DNA from 2 places in the Bradyrhizobium sp. SZCCHNGR1005 genome. Region 1 is predicted to be linked to the other one. Evidence: predicted binding sites of a transcription regulator. Region 1 holds the regulator's gene; the other holds the start of a gene.
What was found. Region 1 encodes LexA, which represses DNA repair genes until DNA is damaged. Its sites were predicted from a motif close to TGTTCNNNNTGTGTTCNG; they were not measured.

Region 1 (7,717 bases):
ATCGCGGGGCTCGCGACCACGCCTTATGCCGCGTTTCATTTTCATCGCGTGACACCCTACGGCGTGCTCGCCAATCTCGCGGCGATGCCGGTGGTCTCCGCTCTGGTCATGCCGGCCGGATTGCTGGGACTGCTCGCGGCGCCGCTCGGGCTCGACGGTCCGTTCTGGTCGCTGATGGGATGGGGCATCGACTGGATGATCGCGGTGACGCGCTGGGTGGCAAACCTGCCCGGCGCGGTCGGTCGCATCCATGCGTTCGGCATCGGTCCCGTGATCGCCGCAAGTCTTGGCCTCATCCTGATGGGTCTGCTGCGCACGCCGCTGCGTTGGAGCGGCGCGGGTCTGCTTGCGGCTTCGATTCTCTGGGCGCTGATGACGCCGCAGCCGGACATGCTGATCTCCGCCGATGGCCGCAACGTCGCGGTGCGCGGCCGCGAGGGCCGGCTGCATCTCATCCGGACGGGTAAGGACGCCTTCCTTGCTCAGGAATGGCTCGCCGCCGATGCCGATGCGCGAACGCCGGCCGATAGCTCGCTCGGCGACGGCGTGTCCTGCGATGACGCCGGCTGCGTGGTGCCGCTTGCCGATGGCCGCTTCGTCTCGCTCGCGCTGCGCGCCGAGGCCCTGGAGGACGATTGCGCGCGGGCCGCACTGGTCGTGACAGTCAGGCAAGCGCCGCCCGATTGCACGGCCTTAGTGGTAGATCGCGACCGGCTGCAGCATCAGGGTGGACTGGCCCTCACGCGGCGCGGCGACGGCTTTGCGGTCGAGGCCGTCCGGCCCAACGGCACGCAGCGGCCGTGGTGGCCGGCTGCTCCCGATGCGGGCGATTTCCAGGCAACGCTGGCGCCGCGCTCGCCGGCGCCAAGATCCCAGGACGCGACGCCGCCGGAGGCGGAGCAGGGGGCGGTGGATTAGCAATCCGGCAGTTCGAACGTGCCGAGATGATATTCGGATGCGTCGTCGTCCTCGTCGCCATCCGACGGGCTTCGCGATGGCGGTGGAAGCTCCACCAGGGTGAACAGCGCATCGGGATGTTGCTGCCAGACCGCGATATCGTCGGCCGTCACGGTCAGCCATCCGAACGTGAATATGTAACGACCGGGCTCAGTGATGCGCCCGGCCTTTTGCCAATTGATCTTGTTGACCACGGGCCATTCTCCCCCCCGGCGAACCATAACTTCCGCCGAGGGCCGAATGTTCCCATTTGTCTTCGCATCCGTTGCGCTTCTCAGTTCAGGTGATCGAGATCCGCCGCACCGGCGTCGTTTCGCTGCTGCTCGAAGCCTCGGTGCCCAGCGGCCTGCGCTCGGCCGGCTGCTTGGTCGCGGGCAATTGCAGCACGGTGACGCGTTGTCCCTCGCAGAGCTGGGTCACCAGCACATGCCGACCATCTGCGAACTCGATCGCATCATGGTGGCGATCGGGCACATGCTTCTCGATCGTGTTGAACTTGGCCACGCGGTCGCGGATCGTGCGGGTCCAGATCCAGCGGCTGTCGTAGCGAACGTCGTCGGCAAACGCCAATTCCGTCCCGGGCAGCATACACACGGCGACATTCGGCTCGCTCTCGGAGGCGAAGCCGCGGGTCGAGGTTCCGCGGAACGTCGTCGAGATCAGCGTTTCCCCGACTTTCGCCGGGCGGGACGCAACAGCATGCAGGCTATAGTCACACATCGGATCGCTCCTCGTTCGAGATAGCAACCCACGCTCCCCCCGGACAGGCGCAGGCCTCTATCAGAGTGGACATCAGGAACGATGTTAGCGCGTGCTTGACGGCAATTCTGCGCTGATCTGCACCCCGTACGGCGCTTCGCGATCACAAGCGTTTGAGCGTGTTGCATCGCGATCGAAGTGCAATCATCATCAGCGCCGTCGGAAGAGACCTCCAACGCGTCAGATCAAATTGCGCGCGATCCAGTTCGCGCGCGTGACGATCAGTACTTGCGGTACAGCCCGATCAGCTTGCCCTGGATCTTGACGCGGTTGGGCGGCAGGATGCGGACTTCATAAGCGGTGTTGGCCGGCTCCAGTGCGATCGAGGCGCCGCGCCGGCGGAAACGTTTCAAGGTGGCTTCCTCATCGTCGATCAGCGCGACGACGATGTCGCCGGTGTCGGCGGAGTCGTTGCGCTGGATCAGCGCCATGTCGCCATCGAGGATGCCGGCATCGACCATCGAGTCGCCGCGGACTTCCAGCGCATAATGCTCGCCGGAGCCGAGCATGTCGGCCGGGACGCTGATGGTGTGGCTGCGCGTCTGCAGCGCCTCGATCGGCGTGCCCGCAGCGATGCGGCCCATCACCGGGACGGCGACGGGACGATCGCCCTCGTCGATCGCCGGCGTGCTGGTGCGCACCTTGCCGAGATTACCTTCGATGACAGACGGCGTGAAGCCACGCCGGTTGTTCGCCGCCTGGGACAGTTCGGGCAGCTTGATCACCTCGATGGCGCGCGCGCGATTGGGCAGGCGGCGGATGAAGCCGCGCTCTTCCAGCGCGGTGATCAGACGATGGATGCCCGACTTCGAGCGCAGATCGAGTGCGTCCTTCATCTCATCGAAGGAGGGCGGCACGCCAGCTTCCCTCAGACGTTCGTTGATGAACCGCAGAAGTTCGTACTGTTTGCGCGTCAGCATCTCGACCAGATCCCCAGGTTGATGTGTCGTTCTCGCCCGAGACGTTCTTGTTCAAGACGCTCTCGTTCAAGACGTTCTCGTTTGAAGCGTTCTCGTTCGAAACGTCCTCAGTTCGCGGCGCCCGCAACATCTTCGAAACAAATCATGAACGGACACTATCTGTTCGATATGTGTTCTGCAATCATTAATTTGCAATGAAGGTGGTGCGCAAGATGCCTGCTCGATGCCCGCAAAATAGCTGCGAGATCCCTGGCGGTATATTTGGCAGCTGCACCCTGTTTAGTCTGGCAGCCTCAGAATCTCGCAGACGGAGCCGGCACTTGCCGCGGGCGCAAAAGCCGGGCGGATCACCAGGGCCTGCGATAGCGCGAGGTTGCCGAGCAGCGAGGAATCCTGATGCGTCACCGGCGTTGCGACCAGCGCGCCGTCGGCGCGCACCTCGAGCCGCGCGCGCAGATAGTCCTCGCGGACGTCGTTGGCGGCGAGGTCGCGGCCGAGCAGCGCAGTCTCGCGGGCAGGGTGGATTTGAGCCAAGCCCACGAGCTTCCGAATCAGCGGCACCAGAAACAACAGGCTGCAGACATAGGAGGAGACGGGATTGCCGGGCAGGCCGATCACGCGCATCTGGCCCAACCGTCCATGCATCATCGGTTTGCCCGGGCGCATCGCGATCTTCCAGAACGCCATGTCCACGCCCTCGGCGTCCAGCGCCTGCTTGACCAGATCATGATCGCCGACCGAGGCGCCGCCGGTCGTGATCAGGATGTCGGCTTTCGCCTCGCGCGCGCGGCGGATGCCTGCGACCGTCGAGTCCAGCGTGTCGGCGGCGATGCCGAGGTCGATGGGATCTGCACCCTCGGCGCGCGCCAGGGCGCGCAGCGCGTAGCCGTTGGAATAGACGATCTGGCCGGGACCGGGATTCGACCCCGGCATCACCAGCTCGTCGCCGGTGGCAAGCAGCGCTACCTTGGGGCGGCGGTGCACCGGGAGCTCGGGATAGTTCATGCTGGCGGCGAGCGACAGGTCGCGATCGCTCAGGCGTCGGCCGGCTTTGAGCAGCACGTCGCCTTCGTGGAAATCCGCGCCGGCCGGGCGAATATGCCGGCCCTTCCTGGCCGCTTCGGTGATGGTGACGTGGTCGCCATCCGCGATCGTGTCCTCCTGGATCACGATGGCGTCGGCGCCGTCGGGAACGACGCCGCCGGTGAAGATGCGCGCGGCCTCGCCGGGCCCGAGCGTGCGATCGAACGGCCGGCCGGCCGCGATCTCGCCGATGACCTTGAGCGTGGCGCGGGCGCGGTCGGCATCCGCGGCGCGGACCGCATAGCCGTCCATCGCCGACATCGGCTGCGGCGGCTGGGTCCGCAGCGCCGCGACGTCCCGCGCCAGCACCCGGTGATAGGCCTGGTCCAGCGCGACCTTTTCCTCCGGCAGCGGCGCGGCGCCGTCGAGCACCAAGGCCAAGGCATCAGAGACCGGCATCAGGGCCATGAAGAGTTCCTTCCGAACAGGCCGGCGCAGCGCCGACCGATTCCGCCTTCTAATCGAAGCTTCGATGCAAGGCCAAGCGCTTCGGCGGCAGGGCCGTCAGGACAGTCGATCGGTGGCCGCCCAGATACGCCGCTGCTTCGCCCTCCAGGTATCGTCAGACGTTGTCTGCAGATGCTCACTCACAGTCGCGCGAGAAACTCCGTGAGCAGGACGGTCACCTCGGCTGGCCGCTCCAGGCTCGGCAGGTGCGCCGTGCCGGTCAATTCGCGTCCCGATCCGTTCGGCATCGTCGCTGCCATCAGGCGGCTTCGCTCTTGAATATGAGGGAAATCAAGGTCGCCCCAGATCACGAGCGAGGGCGAGGAGATTTCGCCGAGGCACGGGAAGGCGGGCGTCGCATCGAGGTTCGCACCGATCGGCGGCGACCGCAGCGCAATGGCATTCTTGTCGATGAACAGCCGGCGCAGCTCACCGGCAACGCGGCCTTCGGCTTGGAGTGGACCGTCCAGCCACATGTGGGCCTTGATCGCGCAGACTCGATCCCAATCGCAGGCCGCCTCGGCTTCCGCAAGCTGTGTCATCAGATCCGCGATTGCGGGTAGATAGACCGGTTCGGGCGCGCCGCTGACCGATGGCGCGACCAGCACCAGCGCCCGGACGTGGGATGGATAACGAAGCGCGAAGTCGAGCGCGATTCGTCCGCCTTGTGAGCAGGCGACAAGGATCGCAGGCGTGCCGCTTGCGACGGTGTCTATCACCGCCAGCAAATCCGCCACTTGAGAATGGCCTTCCTTCTCCGCGGCAGTCCCGCCAAAGCCGCGACGGTCATAGGCGATCGCCATATGCGTCGCACTGATGGCATCCACTTGCGCGCGCCACATCATGCGGTCGAAAACCGCAGCATGCAGAAAGACGACCGGTTGGCCGTGACCGACGACATCGGTAGCAAGCCGCGCGCGGCCTGTGATGATTTGACGGGGTGCGCTCATCGACTTCGATCCTGGAAGTGCGGCTGTGCAGTCGCCGATGCTAAGCGGGCGCGCCATGGCGGCGATGGTAGCCGCTCGGCGCTGGCCACGTCCAGCTGGCAAGCGTTGATCGATCCGGCTCGAAGATCTCGATCTTGAGCGGATAGCACGCGGCGGCATCGCTCGAATGGGTCGCGCTGCAATCGCCGCCGGGACAGGCCGACAGCGCGCCGAGCAGATCGATCTCGGCGAAGAACTCGATGAAGTCGCCGGGACGGACCGGGCTCGCCTTCATGAAATATTGCTGCGTATCCTTGGTGAAGCCGGTGCACATGAAGACGTTGAGCACGTCGTGCACGTGGTGCTCGACCGTATCGGGCTCGGACTTCAATTCGGCGCCGAGCGCGCGCGCCAGGTTGGAATGGCAGCAGAAGTCGTAAACGCGGCCGTTCAACCGCAGGTTGGTGTAGGGATCGCAGCGTGTGCCGATGACGTCGTGCACACCGGCGCCATCCGCATCCCAGCCGTACCAGCCGAGCGTGTCATGGCTGATGGTCGCCATCGGCCTCAGATAAGGCATGCTGCTCCAGAGCCGGTCGCCGGTGCTGACATGCGTGGCGTGCAGCGCGCGGGTCTTGCCGCTGAAGAAGCGCTCGGCGAGATCGTCGGCGTTCCAGAGATTGAGATCGCCGACCTGCGGGCCGTCGATGCTGACGATGCGGAAGAACCGCCCGCGCGTGACGCGAAACGTCCGCGCATCGCGCGGCGGCACCACGATCTCACCGGTCTTGACCAGTGTCTTGCGCGTGGCTTCCAGCACGGCCATGTCGGGCCGCGGCATCGACCCGGCAGGATAGACGATCGTCGGCCTTGCCGAACGGCGTGCGGCTGCGTCGGCGGGCTCGGGTGGGACGTTTGGCGGCATCGTTCGCACTCGCTCAATGCAGGGAGACAGCGTGATGACTGATAGCCCGTGATCGAGGCTCGGTGAATTACAAGAGCAATTCACCAAAGCCGGCCTTCTCATAGCCGCCAAGATGGCGCTTTTCGTATATACCGAGCGACCAGAGTGTGTGAGTCAGCTCGGCCGCAGGGCCCAAACCGGATGTGGCGTGATGTCGCAGCGCCAAGATCGACGCGAATGATCCGCAACGGACATGTTGCTTCTGTTGTCTATTTGTTGTCGATCTCGCCTCTCGCTTGCGGGTCGGTTTGGGACCGATCGGACTTTGTCTAATTAAGGCCTGTATATTCGTGGATTTCACTTTCTCAGAGATGGCCGCACGGTCAGATCTCAACCCCGCGCCATGGCGCCGTCCCTTCATCCGCTGGCTTGATGGCGTCGAAGCCGGGTGGTCCGTCCCGCTATTGCTTGTCAGTTTCGCAGCCGTTTGGACGGCTTACCTGTGGATCGCGTATGCGGGCTCGGGTCTCCATCCCGATTTTCTCGAGACCTGGACCCTGGGGCGGCACTTCGCCTGGGGCAACCCCAAGCATCCGCCGCTGATGGGCTGGGTCACCGGTGCCTGGACACAGGTCTTCCCGTCCACCGACTGGTCGCTGCAACTGATGGCGATGACCAACGCGGCGCTGGCGCTGTGGGCCGTCGACCTGATCTCCAGGCAGTTCGTGACCGGGCACAAGCGCCTGCTGGTGCTGCTGTTGCTGATGCTCACGCCCGCCTATCAGTTTCACGCCCAACGCTTCAACGCCAACGCGGTGCTGCTGGCGGTATGGCCGCTTGCGACTTATTGCTTTCTGCGCGCGTTCGAAACCAGGACCGCGATCTGGGCCATCGCGGCCGGACTGGCGGCCGCGGTCGCGATGCTCGGCAAATATTACTCGGTATTCCTTTTGGCGAGCTTCGCTCTTGCTGCCCTCGCTCATCCGTCGAGACGCGCCTATTTCACCTCCGCCTCGCCGTGGATCTCGATAGCCGCAGGCCTCCTGGCCCTTGCGCCTCATCTCTACTGGCTCGCGACCACGGGAGCTGCTCCCTTCGGCTATGCGATGGCGGCGCACGGGGGAGTTGATCTGCCGACGTCACTCCAGGATTCAACGTCCTTCGTGGCGGGCCTTGCGGCGACGATGAGCCCTCCCGCGCTCACCTGGGTTTTGATTGCCGGTCCGCGATTGCGGCGGCTGCCGAGCGATTTTGTGGCCATGGTCCCGGGCTTGCGGCTGCTTTTTTATATCGCGATCGGCACGATCGTCTTGCCGGTCGCGACCTCGCTGACCGTGGGCACCGATCTGCCATCCATGTGGGCACTGCAGGGCGTGTTCCTGTTCGCCGTTCTGATCGTGTGCGGGACCAGCTATCCGATCGAGCGCTTCCATACGGTGAATGCGACGGTCCTCGTTGTAGGCATCGCGCTCGCGGCGGTCGTCATCGCCGCGCCGCTGCATGCGCTTTATCGCAACAGCCACGGCTATGAGGAAGGGCGCAATCTCTATCCTCAGATCGCCGGCGAAGTCACGCGCCTGTGGCACGAGCTCACCGGCATTCCGTTCGCCAGGGTCAGCGGCGACGATGCGCTCGCATTTGCGACTGCCTTCTACAGTCCCGATCATCCCTATTATGCGCGACCGTTCGCCAAGCAATACACTTGGCCCGTCCCGCGC
Region 2 (7,717 bases), on a different contig from region 1:
TGCAAGTGCCGCCGACCTCGCTGCACGTCCATACACCAAAGCCCCACCTCCGGTTGCGCCGGTGCTTTATGACTGGAGCGGCTTCTACATCGGCATCAACGCCGGCGGCGGTTCGAGCCATAAGTGCTGGGATCTGGTTTCCACCGCAGGCTTCGGTACGCTGGCGACACCGTTGGACGAGGGTTGCCACGACGCGACCGGTGCGACGGCCGGCGGCCAGATCGGCTATCGCTGGCAGATGGCGAGCTGGGTGTTCGGCGTCGAAGGCCAGGGCAACTGGGCCAACTTCCGTGGCAGCAACGTCAATCTGCTGGGCGGCACCGCGCTTGTTGCCGCAGGCCTCACCGATCAGTCCAAGATCAACGCATTCGGCCTGATCACCGGCCAGGTCGGCTACGCCTGGAACAATGTTCTGGTCTATGGGAAGGGCGGCGTCGCGGTTGTCGGAGACAGGTTCAGGACCTTCAACGTTGTGGGCACCCTCGTCGACTCCGCTGACAACACCCGCTGGGGTGGAACCATCGGCGTCGGCCTTGAATACGGCTTTGCTCCGAATTGGTCGGTGGGCGTCGAATATGACCACCTCTTCCTTGGCCGGCATACCGTCGACTCGGTCACGCCGGCTGGCGCGTTTTCTGCCAGCGATCGCATCAAACAGGATGCCGATATCGGCCTGGTTCGGCTGAACTATCGCTTCGGCGGCCCGATCATTGCCCGCTACTAAACGCGCAAATCCTCTTCTCGGAAAGGCCGGCTTCGCGCCGGCCTTTTTGTTGGTTGCCGGTTTGGTTCGACGCCCCCTTGGCTGGGAACTGCGCGATGCGTGGAATATTGCTGGGGTCGCGTCGCCCCGCCGATGACTGGCGCCATCCAAGATCGGTTGAAGCCTGGACCAAGATGCCGTGGTACGCGAATGGCCCGGCTTTCGCCGCTGATTGGGCGCCATTGTTGCCTTTCGGACACAGCATCATGGGTTGAATCGTCGTATATTCAATCGGAACGCGAGTGCGGCCAACACGAACACCCGCGCTTCCGAGCGCACGTAACGAAGCGCGCAAATTTGAAAGGGTATGCAATGAAAAAGTTTTTGCTTGGTGCTGTTAGCCTGATTGCTCTTGGACTGGTGACGTCGGCCAGCGCCGCCGACCTGGCCGCCCGGCCCTACACCAAGGCGCCACCTATCGCCGCACCGCTTCCGCCCACTTGGGCCGGATTCTACATCGGTGTCCAAGGCGGCGGCGGCTGGGGTCGCAGCAAAGAGACCTTCTTCGGCGCGCCGAACACGGCAATCTTCGTGGGCACCCAGAGCTACAACACGTCCGGCGGCTTCGTCGGTGGCGTAGCCGGTTACAATTGGCAGTTCGGGAACTACCTGATCGGCATCGAGGGCGACTACCACTGGTCCGACATCAGCGGCCGCTCGGGTGTGGTCAATGCAGGTCTCGGCGACACTTACTTCACCAAGCTGCGCAGCTTCGGCGACATCAAGGGCCGCGCTGGCTGGGCGAACGGCCCGTGGCTGCTCTTCATCAGCGGCGGCGCGGCTGTCGGCGACCTCCAGCATCGCTACGACGCAGCCCTCAATGGCGGTGCGGCCAACTCCTTCTCTCAGAACGACTGGCGTTGGGGATGGACCGTCGGCGCCGGTGGCGAATACATGTTCGCCCCGAACTGGTCGGCCAAGCTCGAATACAATTTCATCGATTTCGGCAAAAGCACGATCCAGTACTCGCCTGTTCCGACCAATCGTTCCGAGTGGAAGGATACGGTTCACACCGTCAAGGCCGGTATCATCTGGCACTTCAACGGACCGGTCATCGCCAAGTACTGATTGCGTACTGATTGCGCGGCAAATACCAATTCCGGAAGGCCGGCCTCGCGCCGGCCTTTTGTTTGCTACCGGCTTGACGCGACAGCTGTGGAACTTGGCTAGTCGTTGTGGCATTTCGGTGACGGCCACTGACAGGGAAAACGGCTATAGACCCCAGCGGCGGGGGGTGTTGGTGTGCGTGCGGGCGTCGGACGGGACTTGGGGACTGCGATGTGGGGAATGTTGCTGGGGGCGGCAACGTTGCTGGCGCTGGGGGCGGCGCCGGCGATCGCAGCCGATCTGCCCGCGCGCACCTACACCAAAGCGCCTGCCATGCTCGCCGCCATCTATGATTGGGGCGGGTTCTATGTCGGCCTGAACGCCGGGGGCGGCTCTGCCCACACCTGCTGGACGAACACGGCAACAGGGACCTCAGAGGGCTGTCACAACGCCACTGGTGCTCTCGCCGGTGGCCAGATCGGTTACCGCTGGCAGAACGGCGCCTTCGTCTTCGGCCTCGAAGCGCAGGGCAACTGGGCCGATCTCAAGGGCAGCAATGCCAGCCAGGCCGTGGCGGCGACCACCAATCAGACCAAGATCGACTCCGTCGGCCTGTTCACCGGCCAAGTCGGTTACGCCTGGAACAACGCGCTGTGGTACGTGAAGGGCGGCGCGGCCGTGGTCGGCGACAAATACAACGGCTTGGCGACAGTTGCGGGCACCGTGTTCGATCGCGCCGCCGAGACCCGTTGGGGTGGCACCGTCGGCACCGGCATCGAGGTCGGCTTTGCGCCGAACTGGTCGGTCGCCGCGGAATACGACCACATCTTCATGGGCAACCGCGCGCTCAATTTCTCCGGCGTTCCCGCTGGTGCGGCCTCGCGCGGCGAGACGGTGAGCCAGGACGCGGACCTCGCGACGTTGCGCGTGAACTACCGCTGGGGCGGTCCGGTCGTCGCGAAGCACTGACAAGTAGCTGCCCTGCTCTCAATCGCCAGGATCGGCCGCGATCGAGCTGACGAACAACAAACTTGTTTGCCGTAGTTCGACCCCGGTGCGCCGTAGCGTTTCGCCGGTGCGCGAAACGCTTACCAATCCTTAAGCACGATCAGTAGCTTCCGCTCGATGCAGCACGGCGGTGACAGCTTTGAAAGGCGACTTCGTTAGAATTCTGCTCCAGCCACTTGGGTGGGACCGGACTGTGGGGTCCGGAAGAGGATCAATGGGACTGGAGACGACAATGAAGAAAATGCTGTTTCTGACTGCGAGCTTCGCGGCCGTCGGGATCGCGCCTGCATTCGCCGCTGACCTGGCTGCGCGCTCTTACACCAAGGCTCCGCCGGCCTACGTGACGCCGCTGCCGACCTGGGCCGGCTTCTATATCGGCGCGAACGGTGGCGCCGATTGGAGCCATAATTGCTGGACGCTGAACAACGTTGCCGGCGTGCCGCTGGCGGTCACACAACCTGAGGGCTGCCACAACGCCACCAGCGGCGTGGTCGGCGGACAGATCGGCTATCGCTGGCAGGCCGCGAGCTGGGTGTTCGGCCTCGAAGCACAGGGCGACTGGACGGACCTGAAGTCCTCGAATGTCAGTACGGCAGCGCTGGCCGCGGGCGTCACCAACCAGACCAAGACCGATGCGATCGGCCTGTTCACCGGCCAGGTCGGCTACGCCTGGGGCAATGTGCTCTGGTACGTGAAGGGCGGCGCTGCCGTCACCCACAACAAGTATCGCGGGCTGGCCACCTTGACCGGTGCGGAGATCGATTCGGCGAGCGAAACACGCTGGGGCGGCACCGTCGGCACCGGCCTTGAGTATGGCTTCGCCCCGAACTGGTCGGTGGCGCTCGAGTACGATCACCTGTTCATGGGTAGCCGCAACGTCAGCTTCCCGGCCACCGCCGTCGCCAATGCCCGCACCGACACGATCAAGCAGGACGTGGACATGGCGACCGTGCGCGTCAACTACCGCTTCGGCGGCCCGGCGCTGACCCGATACTGATCGATCGCGCAGCAGGTCGAATTCAGAGGCCGGCGGCACGCCGGCCTTTTTCGTCGGCCGGGCGGCGGCCGTTTCGGCCCCCTGCAGAAGATGTGGCTGAGCTGCAAAGCCTTTCCGGTTTTTGCTCCCAATGGCGTGCTTTGGACACGACTGTGGCCCGGAAGTGACGGTTTTTCGAGCAGACCTCGGTTATAGCGGTTCCGTCAATCTGAACGGGTACGTTCCTGTCACACCTATGGCGGGAGCGACGAGGAAGAATGGGACTGAAAATTATGAAGAAAATTCTGCTGACGACTGTGGCCTTTGCCGCGCTGGGAATGGCCCCTGCCGTCGCCGCCGATCTGGCCGCGCGCACCTACACCAAGGCGCCGGTGATGGCGCCGCTGCCGACCTGGGCCGGCTTCTACATCGGTGCCGTGGGCGGCTATGCCGGCGAAGACAACGGCTCGAACTCTTTCAACCGCAAGGGCGGCTCCGCCGGCGGCACGATCGGCTATAACTGGCAGCAGGGCCCCGTGGTGTTCGGCCTCGAGGCCGACGCGCTCTGGGCTGATATCAACAACTCGACCTCGGGTCTGGCTCTCGTCCCCGGTCTGGGCTTCACGCCGCTCACCGGCAACGCAAAGATCCAGGATTGGGGCACCGTGCGTGGCCGCCTTGGCTACGCTTGGGGACCTGCACTGCTGTACGTCACCGGCGGTTATGCTTGGGCTGACAGCAAGATCAGCTTCGCCACCCCGCTCACCTCGTCCTCGGATAGCCACTTCCACAGCGGCTGGACCGTCGGCGCGGGCGGAGAATACATGTTCGCCCCGAAGTGGTCGGTCAAAGCCGAGTACCTCTACCGGAGCTTTGGCAACGAGAACTACACGTTCGCGACCCTCCCGGGCCTGAACGGTGGAACCGGCACGACCAACTTCCACTCCGGTCAGGTCGGCATCAACTACCACTTCTAAGAATCGCTGGCCTTTACGGGCCACGGTCGAAGCCTCCGCTCCCGCGAGCGGAGGCTTTTTCTTTGCGTGATTTCTGGTGACCACGGTTCAGCCCTGCTGACAGGCCCTGCCATTCCGCCAGCGCATTGTTGATGATTCGCGGACGGCACTGGAAATCCACCGCCGTTCTTCCTACGTTCCAGGTCTACCTTCTCCTTTGGCGTCCGATGGCCGGTTCCCGGCGGAGCGCGCCTGAACCTGAGGCGTGCGGGTCTGCGCGCCGCAACGATGGCGCCGGAAGCCGCGCCGTGGGACGAATCGCAATGGATGAAGTGCTCAAGGCCAAGCAGCGTCAGCAAGGCAACCCGTCCAGCCTCCGCGCCATCACCATTCGTGGCGCGCGCGAGCACAATCTGAAGAACATCGACGTCGAGATCCCGCGCGACAAGCTGGTCGTGTTCACCGGCCTGTCCGGCTCGGGCAAATCCTCGCTCGCCTTCGACACCATCTATGCCGAGGGCCAGCGCCGTTACGTCGAATCGCTCTCGGCCTATGCGCGCCAGTTCCTGGAGATGATGCAGAAGCCGGACGTCGACCAGATCGACGGCCTGTCGCCGGCGATCTCGATCGAGCAGAAAACGACCTCGAAGAACCCGCGCTCCACCGTCGGCACCGTCACCGAGATCTACGACTACATGCGACTGTTGTGGGCGCGCGTCGGCGTGCCCTACTCGCCCGCCACGGGGCTGCCGATCGAGAGCCAGACCGTGTCGCAGATGGTCGACCGCGTGCTGGCGCTGCCCGAGGGCACCCGGCTCTATCTGCTGGCGCCGGTCGTGCGCGGACGCAAGGGCGAGTACAAGAAGGAGCTCGCCGAATATCTCAAGAAGGGCTTTCAGCGCGTCAAGATCGACGGCGCCTTCCATGAGCTGGCCGAGGCGCCCACGCTCGACAAGAAGTTTCCGCACGACATCGACGTCGTGGTCGACCGCATCGTCGTGCGCTCCGACATCGGCCAGCGGCTCGCCGAGAGCTTCGAGACCGCGCTGAAGCTGGCCGAAGGGCTGGCGGTGATCGAGTTCGCGGATGCCCCCGCCTCGGCGCCGGCCGAGGAGAAGAAGAAGACCGCCAAAATCCACGACAAGAGCGGGCCCGAGCGCATCCTGTTCTCGGAGAAGTTCGCCTGCCCCGTCTCCGGCTTCACCATTCCCGAGATCGAGCCGCGGCTGTTCTCCTTCAACAATCCCTATGGCGCCTGCCCGGAATGCGGCGGCCTCGGCGTCGAGCAGCATGTCGATGCCGATCTCGTCATCCCCGACAAGGATATCACCTTGCGCAAGGGCGCCATCGCGCCCTGGGCCAAGTCGTCGTCGCCCTATTACCTGCAGACGCTGACCGCGCTCGGCAAATTCTACAAGTTCACGCTCGACACCAAGTGGAAGGACCTGCCGAAGAAGGTGCAGAACGCCCTGCTCCACGGCTCCGGCGACGACGAGATCAAGTTCACCTATGAGGACGGCGTCCGCTCCTACGACACCAAGAAGCCGTTCGAGGGCGTCATCACCAATATCGAGCGCCGCTTCCGCGAGACCGAGAGCGAATGGGCGCGCGAAGAGCTCGGCAAATATTTCAACGACGTGCCCTGCGCCGCCTGCAACGGCTACCGGCTCAAGCCCGAGGCGCTGTGCGTCAAGGTCGCCGGCAAGCACATCGGCGAGATCAGCAATCTCAGCGTCAAGGCTGCCGGCGAATGGTTCGCCGACGTTCCGGAGAGCCTGAATGCGCAGCAAAGCGAGATCGCCGCACGCATCCTGAAGGAGATCCGCGAGCGTCTGACCTTCCTGCTCGACGTCGGCCTCAATTATCTGACGCTGTCGCGCTCCTCCGGCACCCTCTCCGGCGGCGAGAGCCAGCGCATCCGCCTGGCCTCGCAGATCGGCTCGGGCCTGACCGGGGTGCTCTACGTGCTCGACGAGCCCTCGATCGGCCTGCACCAGCGCGACAATGCCCGCTTGCTCGACACCTTGAAGCGCCTGCGCGACCTCGGCAACACCGTGATCGTGGTCGAGCATGACGAGGACGCCATTCGCCTTGCCGATTACGTGCTCGACATCGGGCCCGGCGCCGGCATGCATGGCGGCCACATCATCGCCCAGGGCACGCCCGCCGAGATCATGCGCAACCCGAAATCGCTGACCGGCAAATATCTCACCGGCGAGCTCGAGGTCGCGGTGCCGGAGCGGCGCCCGCCGAACCATCGCCGCACCATCAAGGTGGTGAACGCGCGCGGCAATAACCTCAAGAACGTCTCGGCCGAGATTCCGCTCGGGCTGTTCACCTGCATCACCGGCGTCTCCGGCGGCGGCAAGTCGACCCTGCTGATCGACACGCTCTACAAGGCAATCGCCCGCAAGCTCAACGGCGCCAACGAGGCGGCCGCGCCGCACGATCGCATCGAGGGGCTGGAGCATATCGACAAGATCATCGACATCGACCAGTCGCCGATCGGCCGCACCCCGCGCTCGAACCCTGCGACCTATACCGGCGCCTTCACGCCGATCCGCGAATGGTTCGCCGGCCTGCCGGAAGCGAAGGCGCGCGGCTACGAGCCCGGCCGCTTTTCCTTCAACGTCAAGGGCGGCCGCTGCGAGGCCTGCCAGGGCGACGGCGTCATCAAGATCGAGATGCACTTCCTGCCCGACGTCTACGTCACCTGCGACGTCTGCAAGGGCAAGCGCTACAACCGCGAGACGCTCGATGTGCTGTTCAAGGGCAAGTCGATCGCCGATGTGCTCGACATGACGGTCGAGGAAGCCGCCGAGTTCTTCAAGGCGGTGCCCCGCGTGCGCGAGACCTTCAAGACGCTCCACCGCGTCGGGCTCGACTACATCCATGTGGGACAGCAAGCCACCACGCTGTCCGGCGGCGAGGCGCAGCGCGTCAAGCTCGCCAAGGAATTGTCGAAGC

Region 2: a site for LexA is predicted at 4,935-4,952, ahead of uvrA (excinuclease ABC subunit UvrA). Genes of this name have one in related genera too.

What each region holds. Positions count from the first base shown of each region.
Region 1 is NZ_JAUEZC010000009.1:185,966-193,682, reverse strand. Features, by position in the region: gene QXZ85_RS29410 (ComEC/Rec2 family competence protein) at 1-918, shown strand, start outside; gene QXZ85_RS29405 (hypothetical protein) at 915-1,151, opposite strand; gene QXZ85_RS29400 (hypothetical protein) at 1,237-1,677, opposite strand; gene lexA (transcriptional repressor LexA) at 1,938-2,636, opposite strand; gene glp (gephyrin-like molybdotransferase Glp) at 2,916-4,127, opposite strand; gene QXZ85_RS29385 (alpha/beta hydrolase) at 4,307-5,116, opposite strand; gene QXZ85_RS29380 (urea carboxylase-associated family protein) at 5,157-6,020, opposite strand; gene QXZ85_RS29375 (glycosyltransferase family 39 protein) at 6,371-7,717, shown strand, end outside.
Region 2 is NZ_JAUEZC010000004.1:241,373-249,089, reverse strand. Features, by position in the region: gene QXZ85_RS18910 (outer membrane protein) at 1-724, shown strand, start outside; gene QXZ85_RS18905 (outer membrane protein) at 1,076-1,831, shown strand; gene QXZ85_RS18900 (outer membrane protein) at 2,042-2,779, shown strand; gene QXZ85_RS18895 (outer membrane protein) at 3,051-3,815, shown strand; gene QXZ85_RS18890 (porin family protein) at 4,088-4,771, shown strand; gene uvrA (excinuclease ABC subunit UvrA) at 5,074-7,717, shown strand, end outside.